3 regions of the Actinomadura sp. 7K534 genome follow, and region 2 is predicted to be linked to each of the others. Evidence: riboswitches for the same ligand, from Rfam matches in the RefSeq annotation. Region 2 holds a riboswitch; each other region holds the start of a gene.
What was found. Region 2 has a riboswitch for cobalamin ahead of E1266_RS29065 (ribonucleoside-diphosphate reductase subunit alpha). Riboswitches for the same ligand answer to the same signal wherever they lie in the genome.
Positions count from the first base shown of each region.

Region 1: linked by a shared signal. The riboswitch ahead of E1266_RS25220 (ABC transporter substrate-binding protein) and the one ahead of E1266_RS29065 (ribonucleoside-diphosphate reductase subunit alpha) in region 2 are both predicted to bind cobalamin.
Region 3: linked by a shared signal. The riboswitch ahead of metE (5-methyltetrahydropteroyltriglutamate--homocysteine S-methyltransferase) and the one ahead of E1266_RS29065 (ribonucleoside-diphosphate reductase subunit alpha) in region 2 are both predicted to bind cobalamin.

Region 1 is NZ_SMKB01000152.1:781-5,806, forward strand. It holds gene E1266_RS25215 (LLM class F420-dependent oxidoreductase) at 1-607, shown strand, start outside; cobalamin riboswitch at 738-860, shown strand; gene E1266_RS25220 (ABC transporter substrate-binding protein) at 931-1,848, shown strand; gene E1266_RS25225 (iron ABC transporter permease) at 1,967-2,983, shown strand; gene E1266_RS25230 (ABC transporter ATP-binding protein) at 2,986-3,750, shown strand; gene E1266_RS25235 (adenosylcobinamide amidohydrolase) at 3,747-4,475, shown strand; gene E1266_RS25240 (chromosome segregation ATPase) at 4,605-5,026, opposite strand, start outside.
Region 2 is NZ_SMKB01000207.1:1,248-6,273, forward strand. It holds gene E1266_RS29060 (ribonucleotide-diphosphate reductase subunit beta) at 1-740, opposite strand, end outside; gene E1266_RS29065 (ribonucleoside-diphosphate reductase subunit alpha) at 764-3,049, opposite strand; cobalamin riboswitch at 3,152-3,369, opposite strand; gene E1266_RS29070 (hypothetical protein) at 3,477-4,097, shown strand; gene E1266_RS29075 (YcnI family protein) at 4,172-4,882, shown strand; gene E1266_RS29080 (copper resistance CopC family protein) at 4,879-5,026, shown strand, end outside.
Region 3 is NZ_SMKB01000125.1:5,109-10,134, reverse strand. It holds gene E1266_RS22840 (histidine phosphatase family protein) at 1-403, shown strand, start outside; cobalamin riboswitch at 424-643, shown strand; gene metE (5-methyltetrahydropteroyltriglutamate--homocysteine S-methyltransferase) at 757-3,021, shown strand; gene E1266_RS22830 (hypothetical protein) at 3,124-3,804, opposite strand; gene E1266_RS22825 (DUF397 domain-containing protein) at 4,294-4,491, opposite strand; gene E1266_RS22820 (helix-turn-helix transcriptional regulator) at 4,510-5,026, opposite strand, start outside.

The DNA.
Region 1 (5,026 bases), on a different contig from region 2:
CGAGGACATGTACGGGTACGACTTCGCCCGGCCTGTGCGCCACATGGACGAGTACTTGTCGGTCCTGTTGCCGCTGCTTGAGGGCGACGCCGCCTCGTTCAAGGGCGAAACCCTGCAGGGCAACATCGGCCTCTCCGTTCCCAACGAAGGACGGGTACCAGTGCTGCTCGCAGCACTCGGCCCCAAGATGCTCAAGCTGGCGGCGGAAAGGACGGACGGCACCGTGCTGTGGATGACCGGTCCCGTCACCGTCCGCGAGCACATCGCGCCGACCATCACCGCGGCCGCCAAGGCGGCGGGACGACCGGACCCACGGGTGGTGTGCGTCCTGCCGGTGTGCGTCACGGACGACGTCGACCAGGCACGGGAGCAGGCGGGCCAGACCTTCGAGATGTACGGGATGCTGCCGTCCTACCGGGCGATGATGGACCGCGAAGGCGTGGACGGCCCCGCCGACCTGGCCATCGTCGGGGACGAGGACGAGGTCGCGGCCAAGCTGGAGGAACTGGCGGCAGCGGGCGTCACCGATTTCGTCGCCGCCGAGTACATCCCCGGCGAGAACCGCGGCCGGACCAGGAAGTTCCTCACGTCCTACATGGCCGGCTGACCTCATCGCGCCATCCGCCGAACACCGGCGGGTGAACCCCACAACCGCCGCAGTCGCACTTCGTGCCCCATCCCGCCGTCCCCAGCACCGGACGGTCAAGGCGAGGGGATGTCGGAGTTTAGGGGGACTTGCTGCCTGATAGCGTTGCGATGCTGCGCGCCAGGAGCGAAGTCCGGTGGAAATCCGGCGCTGTCCCGCAACTGTGGAGCCCACGCTGAGTGGGCCGAGCCAGGTCGCCTCCTAGCGCGCCGACGATTTTCGACCTCGTGGAAGGGCGATCCGTCATGTGCGGGCCGCGGCTTCCCTGTAGCCAGGAGGCTCCTGTGAGACCCGTCCGTTCCCTCGGCGCGGTGATGGCGCTCGTCGCCGCGCTCGCCACCGGATGCGGTGGCGGCACCGATACCTCCGGTGACGCGACGTCCGGCGCCAAGACCGTCACGGTGCAGGCCGCCAACGGGGCGGTGACCGTCCCGGCCAAGCCCGAGCGCATCGTGTCGCTGTCCCCCGCGCACACCGAGACGCTGTTCGCGATCGGCGCCGGGCCGCAGGTGGTGGCGGTGGACGACTACTCCGACCATCCCCCGAACGCGCCCAAGACGAAGCTGTCGGGCTTCAAGCCGAACGCCGAGGCGGTCATCGAGTACAGGCCGGACCTCGTCGTCGTGTCCGACGACCTGAACGGCATCGTCAAGGCGCTGGAGAAGGTGAAGATCCCCGTCCTGCTGGAGCCGGCGGCCAACAACCTGGACGAGGCCTACGACGAGATCCGCGACCTCGGGCTCGCCACCGGGCACTCCGACGAGGCGGAGAAGCTCGTCACGGACATGCAGGCGAGCATCAAGGAGACGGTCGACGCATCGTCCAAGGCCAAGGGCCTCACGTACTACCACGAGCTCGACAACCAGCTGCACTCGGTGACGTCCAAGACGTTCGTCGGCCAGGTCTACGGGCTGTTCGGACTCCGCAACATCGCCGACGAGGCGGACGAGGCGAGCAGCGGGTACCCGCAGCTGTCGCGCGAGTTCCTCCTCAAGCAGGACCCCGACCTGATCTTCCTCGCCGACACCAAGTGCTGCGGCCAGAACGCCGGGACCATCGCCAAGCGCCCCGGCTGGTCGGATCTGGGCGCGGTGAAGAACGGCGGCGTGGTCGAGCTCGACGACGCCATCGCCTCCCGATGGGGTCCCCGCCTGCCCGAGTTCGTCAAGGCGATCGGCGCCGCGGTGCAGAAGGTCCAGTGATCACCGCACTGGACGTCCGGCCGTGAGTCCCAAGCTTCGCCGCGCGTCCGCGGGGACGTCTCCGGACGTCCCCGCGGACGTCCCGAGGCGTCCCGTCCTCCCGGCCGGGCAGGCCAGGCTGCGGCCAGTCTCGCTCGTGGTCGCGGCGGCGCTGCTGGCGGCGACCCTGCTGGCGGGAGTGCTGGTCGGGGCGGCCGGGCTGCCGGTCGGCGGGGTGCTGAAGGCGCTGGCCGACCGGCTGCCGTTCGTGCACGTCGACAGCGGCCTCGGTGTCATCGACGAGAACGTCCTGTTCCAGTTGCGCGTGCCGAGGGCGCTGATGGCGGCGCTGGTCGGCGGGATGCTCGCGATGGCGGGCGCCGGGTACCAGGGCGTTTTCCGCAATCCGCTCGCCGATCCGTACCTGCTGGGCGCGGCGGCGGGCGCCGGTGTCGGCGCGACGATGGTGATCGTGCTGATGCCGGGCGATCCCGGGTACGCCGTGCCGCTCGCCGCGTTCGTGGGCGCCATCTCCGGCGTGTTCCTGGCGTACGTGCTGGGCAACACGGCGGGGCGCGCGAGCGGGGCGGCGACGCTGGTGCTGGCGGGGGTCGCGGTGTCTTCCTTCCTGGCCTCGGTGCAGACGTTCCTGCAGCAGTTCAAGGCGGAGGAGCTGCAGCGGATCTTCTCGTGGCTGCTCGGCGGCGTCGGGTCGGCGGACTGGCGGCAGCTCGCGCTGATCGCCCCGTACTCGCTGGTGTCGACGGTGGTGCTGCTCGCGCACGGCCGGTTGCTGGACGTGCTGAGCGTCGGCGACGACGAGGCGGCGTCGCTCGGCCTGTCGGCGGCGCGGGTGCGGCTGACGGTGCTGGTGGCGGCGTCGCTGGCGACGGCGTGCGCGGTCGCGGTCAGCGGGCTGATCGGGTTCGTGGGGATCGTGGTGCCGCACATCGTGCGCCGGCTGGCGGGCGGTTCGTACCGGATCGTGCTGCCCTTGTCGCTGCTGGGCGGTGCCGCTTTCCTCGGTATGGCGGACCTCGTGGCGCGGACGGTGATCGAGCCCGCGGAGCTTCCGCTCGGCGTGGTGACGGCGTTCGTCGGCGGGCCGTTCTTCGTCGCGGTGCTGCGCGCGAGCCGCAGGGAGGTGGAGTTTTGACGGTGCTGGTGCGGGGCCTGGACGTGGCCCTGGGCGGGCGGCCGGTCCTGAATGGGGTGTCGCTGGACGTCCCCGCCGGGTCGTGGACGGCAGTCATCGGCCCGAACGGCGCGGGCAAGTCGACGCTGCTGCGCGCCGTCCTCGGCCTGGTGCCGTCCGAGGGCGAGGTGACCGTCGCGGGAGTGGACCTGGGGAAGCTGAAGCCGCGGCAGCGCGCCCGCATGATCGCCTACACGCCGCAGAGCCCGAACCTCCCGGTGGGGATGACGGTGTTCGACTACACGCTGCTCGGCCGGTCCCCCTACATCCCGCACCTGGGACGGGAGGGCGCGCGGGACCGGGCCGTCACCGCGGAGGTCCTCGACCGCCTCGACCTCACCGCCTTCGCGGCCCGCCGGCTGGGCCACCTCTCGGGCGGTGAGCGGCAGCGGGTGGTGCTGGCGCGGGCGCTGGCCCAGCAGACGCCGGTGCTGCTGCTGGACGAGCCGACCGCGGCCCTCGACATCGGCCACCAGCAGCAGGTGATGGAGCTGATCGACCGGCTGCGGCTGTCCGACGAGCTCACGGTGGTGACGACCATCCACGATCTGACGCTGGCGGGGCAGTACGCCGACCGGCTGGTCCTCATCTCGGGCGGGCGGGTGGCGGTGGCGGGCGAGCCCGCGCAGGTCCTGACCCGCTCCGCCGTCGAGGAGCACTTCGACGCCCGGGTGCGGGTCACCCCCGGCGCCGGCGGTCGGCCGGTCCTGTCGCTGGAGCGCCCGTGAACCTCGAGACGGTGTGGCGGGCGGAGGACGGGACGCGGCTCGCCGCGACGGTGTGGCGGGCGGGCGACGGGTACCGGATGATCTCGTCGGCGATGCTGGGCGGCGGCGTCGGCCCCGCCCGGTGGGTGCTGAACGCGCAGGTCGCGGGCGGGTATTCGCGGATGGATCCGGTCGCTCACCTGGAGGAGCTCGCGGCGTCGTACGGGTTGGAGGGGCCGGGCGTCGGGATGCTCACCGCGGCCTCGGTGTCCCGGACGATGCGGCGGGACGACGGGGGCGTGCACGCCTATGCGACGGTCGGGCTCCGGGTCCCGACCTGGGCTGCGGCTCCCGCCGACCGGCTGGACCCGGAGCTGGCGCCGATCCACCTGGACGGAACGTCGCCCCCTGCGTGGTCCCCGGGAACCGTCAACATCGTCGTCGCCGTGCCCGTGCCGCTCAGCGACGCCGCATTGGTGAACGCGGTCATGACCGCCACCGAGGCCAAGACGCAGGCGCTACTGGAGGCCGGATATCCGTGCACGGGCACCGCATCGGACGCGGTCTGCATCGCGGCAAGGACGCCCGGCGACACAACGGGAGACGGCGAGGCGGTCGAGGTGTTCGCGGGGCCTCGATCGATCTGGGGCGCCAGGATCGCGCGGGCCGTGCACGCGGCCGTCCACGCCGGCGCCGTCGACTACACCGCTTACCTGAGCTCCCGGAACCGGCGGCGGAAAAGCTGATCGCGCCCGGCCCCGGACGGGCGCCGGCCGCCGTACCACCCCGGTGCGATACGGCGGCCGGCTCAGGGCCAGTGCATTGTGGGGAAGGGCCTCACCTCCTCGCGGTGCATCGGTCGGCCGGCATGACCGTCAGCCGGCGTAGGGAAGGTGACGTCCGTTGGGCTGCCTGCCGCGTCTCCCGGGGTCGGTGGCGAGCGGGTCGCCGAAGTCCAGGGACGAGCCGCCGACCGGCGGCACCGGATGCAGCCCCGTCGGCGGTTCCCGGTCGACGACCGGGCGGGGGCCGCCGTCGCGGTGGGTGTCCGCGAGGGCGGTGAGCGCGTCGACCCGGCGGCGGGCCCGGTCGGCCTCGGCGCGCGCGGCGTCGCGTTCGGCGGTCAGCGCCCGCACCGCGGCGCGGAGTTCCTCGGCGGTGCGGGTCAGCTGCCAGTTGTGCTGCTCGAACTCGCGTGCCCGCGCCTGGAACTGGTCGAGGTCGGCGACGGCCTGGCCGCGTTTGGCCTCGGCGTCGCGGACGGCGGAGCGCAGGTCGTCGGTGGCGCGCTTCGCCG
Region 2 (5,026 bases):
GCCTCGACCGCCTCCTCCATCATGCGGGTGACCTGGGCGGTCAGCTCCGCGTCGAACAGGCCGGGCTCCTCGGCCCGGACGGTGTCCACGACGGAGAACGCGAACTCCATGTGCATCGACTCGTCCCTGAAGACCCAGTTGGTGCCGGATGCGAGGCCGTTCAGGAGACCGCGCGACCGCAGCCAGTAGACGTAGGCGAAGGCGCCGTAGAAGAACAGGCCCTCGATGCACGCGGCGAAGCAGATGAGGTTCAGCAGGAAGGCGCGGCGGTCGGCGGTTGTCCGGAGCTCGTCCAGGGCGCCGAGCGAGTCGATCCAGCGGAAGCAGAACTCCGCCTTCGACCGGATGGACGGGATGTGCTCGATCGCCGCGAACGCCTTGGCGCGCTCGTCCTGGTCGGGCAGGTAGGTGTCCAGGAGCGTCAGGTAGAACTGCACGTGGACGGCCTCCTCGAACAGCTGCCGCGACAGGTAGAGCCGGGCCTCCGGGGCGTTCACGTGCTTGTAGAGGTTGAGCACCAGGTTGTTCGCCACGATCGAGTCGCCGGTCGCGAAGAACGCGACCAGCCGGTTGACGAGGTGCAGCTCGGCGGGCGTCAGGCGGGCGAGATCGACGAGGTCGGACGCGAGGTCCACCTCCTCGACCGTCCACGTGTTGCGGATCGCGGCGCGGTACCGCTCGTAGAAGTCGGGGTAGCGCATGGGCCGCAGGGTCAGGTCCATACCGGGGTCGAGCAGCATGCCGTTTCCTTCCGTTCGCCTGCTCACTGGCACGCCTCGCAGGTCTCGGGGTTCTCCAGGGAGCAGGTCGCGGCGGTCTCGGCGGCGACCGTCGTCTGCGCGATCCGGGTGGCCGGGCGGGAGCGCAGGTAGTAGGTCGTCTTGAGGCCGCTCCGCCAGGCGTAGGCGTACATCGAGGAGAGCTTCCCGATGGTCGGCGTCTCCATGAAGAGGTTCAGCGAGTGCGACTGGTCGATGTACGGGGTGCGGGCGGCGGCGAGGTCGATCAGCGCCTTCTGCGGCAGTTCCCAGGCCGTCCGGTAGAGGGTCCGCATCTCCTCCGGGAGGTCCACGAGGCCCTGGACGGACCCGTTCGCCTTCTTGATCGCCTCGCGGACGCCCGGCGTCCACCGGCCGAGCGACTTGAGGTCGTCGACCAGGTAGCCGTTGATCTGCAGGAACTCGCCGGAGAGCGTCTCCCGCTTGAACAGGTTGGACACCTGCGGCTCGATGCACTCGTAGCAGCCCGCGATGGACGCGATCGTGGCCGTCGGCGCGATGGCGATGAGCAGCGAGTTGCGGAGCCCGACCTCGGCGATCCGCTCGCGGAGCCTCTCCCACTCGGCGGGGTGGACGGGCTTCGCGTCCGGGAAATGGTCCAGGTGGAGCCGGCCGCGCGCCGTCCGGGTCTTGGCGTAGGCGGGCAGCGGGCCGTTCGCCGCGGCCAGGTCGGCGGACGCGGCGTAGGCGGCCAGCGCGATCTCCTCGGAGATGCGGGTCGACAGGTCCCGGGCCTCCGGTGAGTCGAAGGGGAGGCGGAGGGTGAAGAACACGTCGGCCAGGCCCATCACGCCGAGGCCGATCGGCCGCCACCTGGTGTTCGCCGCCTCCGCCTCGGGCGTCGGGTAGAAGCCGCGGTCGATCGTGCGGTCCAGGAACCGGACGGCGGTGCGGACGGTGGCGCGGAGCCGGTCCCAGTCCATCCCGGACGGCGTGACATGCGCGGCGAGGTTCACCGACCCGAGGTTGCAGACGGCCGCCTCGCCGTCACCGGTCACCTCCAGGATCTCCGTGCACAGGTTCGACAGGTGGACCGTCTGACCTGGTTCGGCGGTCTGGTTGCAGGCGCGGTTGGCGGCGTCCTTGAACGTCATCCACCCGTTGCCCGTCTCCGCCAAAGTGCGCATCATCCGCCCGTACAGCCTGCGGGCCGGGAGCTGCCGGACGTACCGGCCCTCCTTCTCCGCCTCGCGGTACGCGCGGTCGAACGCGTCGCCCCACAGGTCCGCCAGCTCGGGGACCTCCTTCGGGTCGAACAGCGACCACGCCGCGTCCTGCTCGACGCGGCGCATGAACTCGTCCGGGATCCAGTTCGCGAGGTTGAGGTTGTGGGTGCGGCGCGCGTCCTCGCCGGTGTTGTCGCGCAGTTCGAGGAACTCCTCGACGTCGGCGTGCCACGGCTCCAGGTACACGCACGCGGCCCCCTTGCGGCGCCCGCCCTGGTTGACGGCGGCGACGGACGCGTCGAGCGTGCGCAGCCACGGGACGATCCCGTTGGAGTGCCCGTTGGTGCCGCGGATCAGCGAGCCCCGCGACCGCACCTTCGTCCACGAGATCCCGATGCCGCCCGCGTACTTGCTCAGCCGCGCCACCTGCGCGTACCGCTCGTAGATCGACTCCAGCTCGTCGCGCGGCGAGTCGAGGAGGAAGCAGGACGACAGCTGGGGGCGGCGCGCGGCCGAGTTGAACAGCGTCGGCGAGCTGGGCAGGTACGACAGCGTGCTGAGCAGCCCGTACAGCTCGGCCGCCTCGTCGTACGTGTCGGCGAGACCGCACGCTACGCGCAGCAGGAAGTGCTGGGGGCGCTCAAGGACGAGCCGCGTCCGCGGATGCCTCAGCAGGTACCGGTCGTACAGGGTGCGGAGGCCGAAGTACTCGAAGCGGTCGTCGGCCGTCTCGTCGATGAGCGCGTCGAGCGCGGGCGCGTGGGCGGCGACGAACGCGGCGGGCGCGTCCGCCAGCAGGCCCTCGCGGTGCGCGGCGGCGACCGACTCGCCGAACGTCCGGACGCCCGCGGCCGCGGCCTCCGCCCGGATGCGGGCGCCGAGGAGCCGCGCGGCGACCCTGGAGTACCCGGGTTCGGCGGGGACCAGGGCGCCCGCCTCGCCGATCGCGAGGTCCCGCAGCGCTGCCGCGTCCGCGCCGTCGCCGGGCCGGACGGCGGCCAGCACCCGTTCCGCGTCGGCACCGGGTATCGCCTCGCAGGCGGCCTCGACCTCGGCGGCGATCTCCGCGAACGCCGTGGGCGGCGCGGCCAGATCCTGTGTCACGTGCTCTTCTCCCCTCGCAGACCGCCTCACGGAGGCATGCGAACGGGACGCGAGCCGCCCGCCGGGGCGCACCGCGCTCCGTCCCGAGCCCACCCGCGAGGCCTGGACGAACGACGTGCGGGCAGGTCTTCGGACTCGCGGGCGCCGCCTCTTCCGAGGCGTCCTACTGGCCGTCGCTTCCCGGGCCGTGCGGCCCAGTGCTCGATGACGGCGGTCGTTCCCGCTCACCGCTGCGGGGCAGTCCCGGATTCGCACCGGGTTCCCTCTCACGTCGCCCCCGCCGCGGACGGCGGGGGCGAACCAGCACGGGATTGAACCCTACATCTAGTTGGCGATCTTTGCGCAACCCCAAGATGTTGGGCGTGTCTGAAAGATATGACGGGGTCGGCTGCGCGGCCGCCGACCCGGGTGGGAGGATGGTGGCGCCATGTCCCCGCCTGCCCCGAACCCGGTGTTCCGGCCCGCTCGCGCGGTGGTGTTCGCCACCGTGTGCGTCACCCTGGCCGTCACCGGGCACGTGCTGGCCGCGGGGACGGTCCCGGCCTGGTCGGCCGCAGCGGGCTTCTTCCTCGTCCTCGGCGTGACCCTGGTGCTGGCGGGCCACGAGCGCTCGCTGGCGACGATCCTGGGCGGGCTCCTCGGCGGGCAGTTCGCGCTGCACACCCTGTTCACGGCGGCGTCCGGCCCCGTCCACCACCCGGCGGCGCACGGCGCGATGACACACGGGCCGGACGTCATGGTCCCGGTCGCGCACGGCGCGGACGGCCCGGCGATGACGCTCGCGCACACCGCGGCCGCCATGGTCGCGGCGTGGTGGCTGCGGCGCGGCGAGCGGGCCGCGTGGTCGCTGGCCCGGCGCGTCGCCGCCGCGGCGGACCGCCCGATCCGGCTGCTCATCGCCCTCCTCACCATTGAACCGGCGGCGCCGCCGCGGCGTACTCCGCTGACACCGGCGGCCGCCGCCGTCACCGCCACCGGCCGGGTGCTGCGGCACCAGGTCGTCCGGCGGGGTCCACCGATCCGTTCGAGGGCGCTCGCCCACAGCTGAGCGCCGTACGTCACCGGGACGCCGCAGCACGGCGCTCCCGTGTCTCCCCCGTACGACTCGAACGGAGTTCCGTCATGTCCTTCATTCCGCATGCCCGCCGCGCGGGCGCGGTGGCCTCCCTCGCCGCCATATCGGTCACGGGGCTGGCCACGGCCGCGTCCGCGCACGTCACCGCCAACCCGAAGACCGCCGAGCAGGGCTCGTACGCCAAGGTCGCGTTCCGCGTGCCGAACGAGCGGGACAACGCGTCCACCACGAAGGTCGTGGTGCACCTCCCGGCCGAGCACCCGCTGTCGTCGGTGTCGGTCCGGCCCGTCCCCGGCTGGAAGGTGAAGGTCGAGAAGGCCGAGCTGCCCGAGCCCGTCAAGGCGCACGGCGGCGAGCTGACCGAGGCCGTCAGCAAGATCACCTGGTCGGGCGGCGAGATCGCGCCCGGCGAGTTCCAGGAGTTCGACGTCTCCATGGGCCGGCTGCCCACCGACACCGACCTGATGGTGTTCAAGGCGGACCAGACGTACTCGAACGGCGAGGTCGTCAAGTGGGCGGAGGAGCCGCCGGCGGAGGGCGCGGAGGAGCCCGAGCACCCCGCGCCGGTTCTCAGGCTGCTCCCGGAGGGCGGCACGGAGACCGCGGGGCTGACCGCCGAGGCGAAGCCCGCCGAGCCCGCGGCGGCGTCCGCCGGCGACGGGACGGCCCGCCTGCTCGGCGGCATCGGCATCGCCATCGGGGTGATCGGTATCGGAGTCGGCGGAGCCGGCATGGCACGGACGAGGAGCAAGGCATGATCCGCATGGTGAGGGTGGCCGCGGCGATGGCGCTGACCGTCGCACTGGCGGTGCTGTTCGCGGCCCCGGCATCGGCGCACGACACCCTGACCGGGTCGAACCCGAAGAAGGACGCGACCGTCGAGGCGCCGCCGGAGATCGAAC
Region 3 (5,026 bases), on a different contig from region 2:
TGAGCAGCGGCGGCCCTTCGCCGACGACTACTGGCGGCGGCTCGACCCGGCCTACGTCCACGGCCACGACGGGGAGTCGTTCCAGGCGCTGATCACGCGCGCCCGCGCCTTCCTCGACCGCCTGGCCGAACGTCCGGCGGACGGGCCGGTGGCGGTGTTCACGCACGGCGTCTTCACGAAGGCGGTGGTGTGGTCGCTGCTGAGCGGGGTCACCGAGCCCGACGCCGCCGCGATGCGGGCCTTCCGCGACTTCCAGGGGCTTTACGACGTTCCGAACTGCTCGATCGTCGAGCTCTGGCGTCCCAGCGGGCCCTACGGGTGGCGGGTCGCCGCCGGGGCGACGATGCACCTCGCCGAGACGTTCAGCACGCCCGCGACCGCGTCCCACGCGCGCTTCGACTAGCGGGTCGGGATGCCGGGGTTAGACTTCTTCGTGCGGATGGTTCACCCGGGTCCAGCGAGGACGCGGGTGTCGTAAGAGGGAACCCGGTGCGAATCCGGGACTGCCCCGCAGCGGTGAGCGGGAACGACCGCCGTCATCACGCACTGGGCCCGCGCGGCCTGGGAAGCGACGGCCAGTAGGACGCCTCGGGAGAGGCGGTGCCCGCGAGTCCGAAGACCTGCCTCCGCCCGTGTACCGGCCGGTACACGGCGGTCGGCGGCCTCGCGGGAAGGTCTGCGGCACGGCATCGTGCGCACTCCCTTCTTGCGGGCCGCCCCTGTGGCACAGCGAGGGAAGCCGCCATGAGCACAGCCATGAAGACCACGATTCTCGGATACCCCCGGATCGGGGCGCGCCGGGAGTTGAAGTTCGCCACCGAGGACTACTGGGCGGGACGCGCCGGCGCCGACGCGCTCGCCAAGACCGGCGCCGACCTGCGCGCGGCGGGCTGGAACGAGCTGCGCGACGCGGGCCTGGACGCGATCCCGTCGAACACGTTCTCCTTCTACGACCAGGTCCTCGACACGAGCGTGCTGGTCGACGCGGTCCCCGACCGGTACCGGCAGCTGACCGGGCTCGACCGCTACTTCGCCATGGCGCGGGGCGTGCAGGACGTCCCGCCGCTCGAAATGACCAAGTGGTTCGACACGAACTACCACTACATCGTCCCCGAGCTGGGGCCGGACACCCGGTTCCGGTTGGCCGAGGGCGCCGCCGCGAAGCCGCTGGCCGAATACCGGGAGGCCAAGGCGCTCGGCATCGAGACGCGTCCGGTGCTCGTCGGGCCGCTCACGTACCTGCTGCTGGCGAAGCCCGCCCCGGACGCGCCGGAGGGCTTCCGGCCGCTCGACCTCCTCGACGGGCTCGTCGACGTGTACGCCGAGGTCCTGGAGCGCCTGGCGGGGTCGGGGGCGGCGTGGGTGCAGCTGGACGAGCCAGCCCTCGTCGCCGACCGCACCGAGGAGGAGATCGACGCCCTCGCCCGCGCCTACACGCGGCTCGGGCGGCTGACCAGCAGGCCCCGCCTGATGGTCGCGACGTACTTCGGGACGATCGGCGCCGCCGCGTTGCAGCGGCTGGCCCGCAGCCGCGTCGAGGCGGTCGGGCTGGACTTCGTCGCCGGTCCCGGCAACCTCGACGTCCTCGCCTCCGTCGGCGGCCTCCCGCGCAAGACGCTCGTCGCGGGCGTGGTGGACGGCCGCAACGTGTGGCGCGCCGATCAGCGGCGGGCCAGGGCGACGTGCGCCTCGCTGCTCGGGCTCGTCGATCAGCTGGTGGTCAGCACGTCCTGCTCGCTGCTGCACGTCCCGATCGACCTGGAGGCCGAGACCGCGCTGGACCCGGACGTCCGGGGACGGCTCGCGTTCGCCCGGCAGAAGGTCGCCGAGGTCATCGCGGTCGGACGGGCCCTCAGCGAGGACGTCCCGGCCGCGGCGGAGACACCGCAGCGCACTGCGGAGACCCCGGCGGCCGCGGGGATCGACCGGGGCGTCCGCGAGCGGCTGGACTCGATCGGCGACGCGCGGCGCGGCGACCGCGGCACCCGGTTCGCCGCCCAGCGGGACGCGCTCGGCCTGCCCGAACTCGCCACGACCACCATCGGCTCGTTCCCGCAGACCCCCGAGATCCGCCGGGTCCGCGCCGACCGCCGCGCCGGGCGCATCACCGCGGCGGAGTACGAGCGGGCGATGAAGGACGAGATCGCCCGCGTCATCGCGCTGCAGGAGGACCTCGGCCTCGACGTCCTCGTGCACGGCGAGCCGGAGCGCAACGACATGGTGCAGTACTTCGCCGAGCAGCTCGACGGGTACGCCGCGACCGAGCACGGGTGGGTGCAGTCGTACGGGACGCGCTGCGTCCGCCCGCCGATCCTGCACAGCGACGTCGCGCGGCCCCGGCCGATGACCGTGCGGTGGGCCACGTACGCGCAGTCGCTGACGAGCAGGCCGGTCAAGGGGATGCTGACCGGCCCGGTGACGATGCTCGCGTGGTCGTTCGTCCGCGACGACCAGCCGCTCGCCGAGACGGCCCGGCAGGTCGCGCTGGCGCTGCGGGACGAGATCGCCGACCTGGAGGCGGCCGGGATCCGGATTATCCAGGTCGACGAGCCCGCGCTGCGCGAGCTGCTGCCGCTGCGCGCCGCCGACCGGCCCGCGTACCTGGACTGGGCGGTCGGCGCGTTCCGGCTGGCCACGTCGGGCGTCGCCGACACCACCCAGATCCACACGCACATGTGCTACTCGGAGTTCGGCGAGATCATCGGCGCGATCGGCGCGCTGGACGCCGACGTCACCAGCGTGGAGGCGGCCCGCTCGCACATGGAGCTGGTCGGCGACCTGCGCGCCGCCGGGTACGCGAACGGCATCGGGCCCGGCGTGTGGGACATCCACTCGCCCCGCGTGCCCACCGCGGGCGAGATGGAGGAGAACCTGCGGCGCGCGCTGCGGGCCGTCGAGCCGGCGCGGCTGTGGGTCAACCCCGACTGCGGGCTGAAGACCCGCGGCTACCCGGAGACGGAGGCGTCGCTGCGGAACCTGGTGGCGGCGGCGCGGCGCGTCCGGGAGGACGTGACCGGCTGAGCAACCGGCTGAGCAACCGGCTGCCGTGACCGGCCGGCCGAGTGGTTCAGGGCCGGGTCGCCCCGAAAGGGGCCACGTGGCCTGACCGTCCCCCCCGTACGGTCAGGCCACGTGGACGTCGTCCATCGCCTCGCGGAGCCGGACGATCTGCTCGCCTACCTCGGTGATGTCGGCGACCGGGAGTTCGCCGGCCTCCCCGGTGCGGGCGCGCCAGTGGAACGTCCCGTCCTCGCACCGCACCCACAGGTCGTCGCAGGACAGGACGGAGACACCCGGCTCGTGCCTGGTCGAGAAGCGGTCGATGCCGCGCTGGACGAGCAGCGAACGCAGGACCTGCACGGCCTGCGCCTCGCCCCGCGGCGTGCGGACATGGCGGCGGGTGCGCGCCATGCGGGTGCGCGGGATCGGCAGGGCGAACCAGGTGGCCTTGCCGCGCAGGGCCGGGGAGCCGAGCCGGGACCGGGACGGGTGGTGCCCCCACCGGCCCTCGGCGAGGATGTCGATGATCTCCAGGCCGCGGCCGCGCTCGCGCATCCGGCAGGTGCCGCCCGGGTGCCCGCGCCATTCCCTGAGCGTGTCGAACGCCTTGACGACCAGCTCGTCGTGGCCGCGCCCGTCGCCCCTCTGGTAGACCCAGAGTTCGGCGTTGGAAGGCCCGCTCACGGGGATGGCGTGGTCCAGGACGTTGGTGGCGAGTTCGCTGACCATCAGGGAGACGTCATCGACGTCGTCGACCGACAGCCCGAGTGCTGGGAGCAGACCCGTGACGTGTGCGCGCGCCACGGCCGCGATGGTCTCGTCCCCTGGCAGGGGTAGTGCCGCGCAGCCGCCGGTCTCGAGTCTCCAGGGAATTCCGCGAACCGTCGCGGTCTCCGTCATGACGCCACCCTCAGTGTTCACGGAGTCCTGCCGCCGCCTATTCGCATTTCCGACAATCGCGACATGAATCCTCATGGTTCGCGAGTCGCTATGTGTGATTCACAGATCCAAGCTTCGCACATTCCCGGCCGGGAGACCCGGCACACGACGAAGGTGGTACGAGCACGATTGAGACGTTCACTAATGCACCTGAAGCCATACAAAACGAGTTCTCCATCGGGTACAGCGAGCGCGTACCGGCGGAGCGGGGACCGGCCGGCGCCGGCGCTGTAGCGTTGAGGACGCCTGAGAGAGGGCCGCACACGTGAAAGGTCCCCCAGGGGTGCAGCCCTGGGGGACCCGGTGTGCGGCCCGATCAGTGCCCAATCCTTCGGGCCTGATCCTTAAGCCCGATCAGCGGTCGTAGCGGCCCGCTCGCACGTCGTCGAGGAACGCGGCGAACACGGGCCGGGCCACGACGTGCGCCCCAGCCTCGGGCGTCCTGCTGTCGCGCAGCCCGGTGGCCGTCTCGAGGTCGGCGACCTCGACGCAGCCTCCGTTGCTGCTCGCACTGGCGGCGGCCTTGAACCACCGTGCCTGAGAGAGGTCCATACGCTCCTACTCCAGCGTCTACTCCAGCATCGCGATCATTTTCTCCAGGTGCTCCGCAGTGTCGGCGGGACTCAGCGCCGCCGCGCGGATCTGCTCGAAGATGCGGTCATAGGCCTCCACTTTTCCGGGGGTGTCGATCTCCTGGATGTCGGCGTCGTTCTCGAGGAAGACCATGGGCGGCTCGTCGCCGGGGAAGCGGAAGATGTTGACCAGGGTCGCCATGCCGGGGTGCAGGCCGTCCGACAGGCGCAGGAGCCGCAGGTCGACGTTGGTGCGCGCGCCCATGCCGAGCAGGTGGCGGAGTTGGGCGCGGCGGTCCCCGGCGTCGCCCCACTCGTACATCAGCGACGCCTCGGTGAGCACGGCGATGAGCATCGGCGCGGTGCCGTCGTCGCGCTCCAGGATCTGCTGCCTGCGCAGCCGCGCCCGCAGCGCCCGCTCGCGCCACTCCGGCGGCTTCGACCCGGACGCGAGCAGCGCCTGCATGTACGGGAGGGTCTGCAGCAGCCCCGGCAGGACCAGCGGCATGATCACC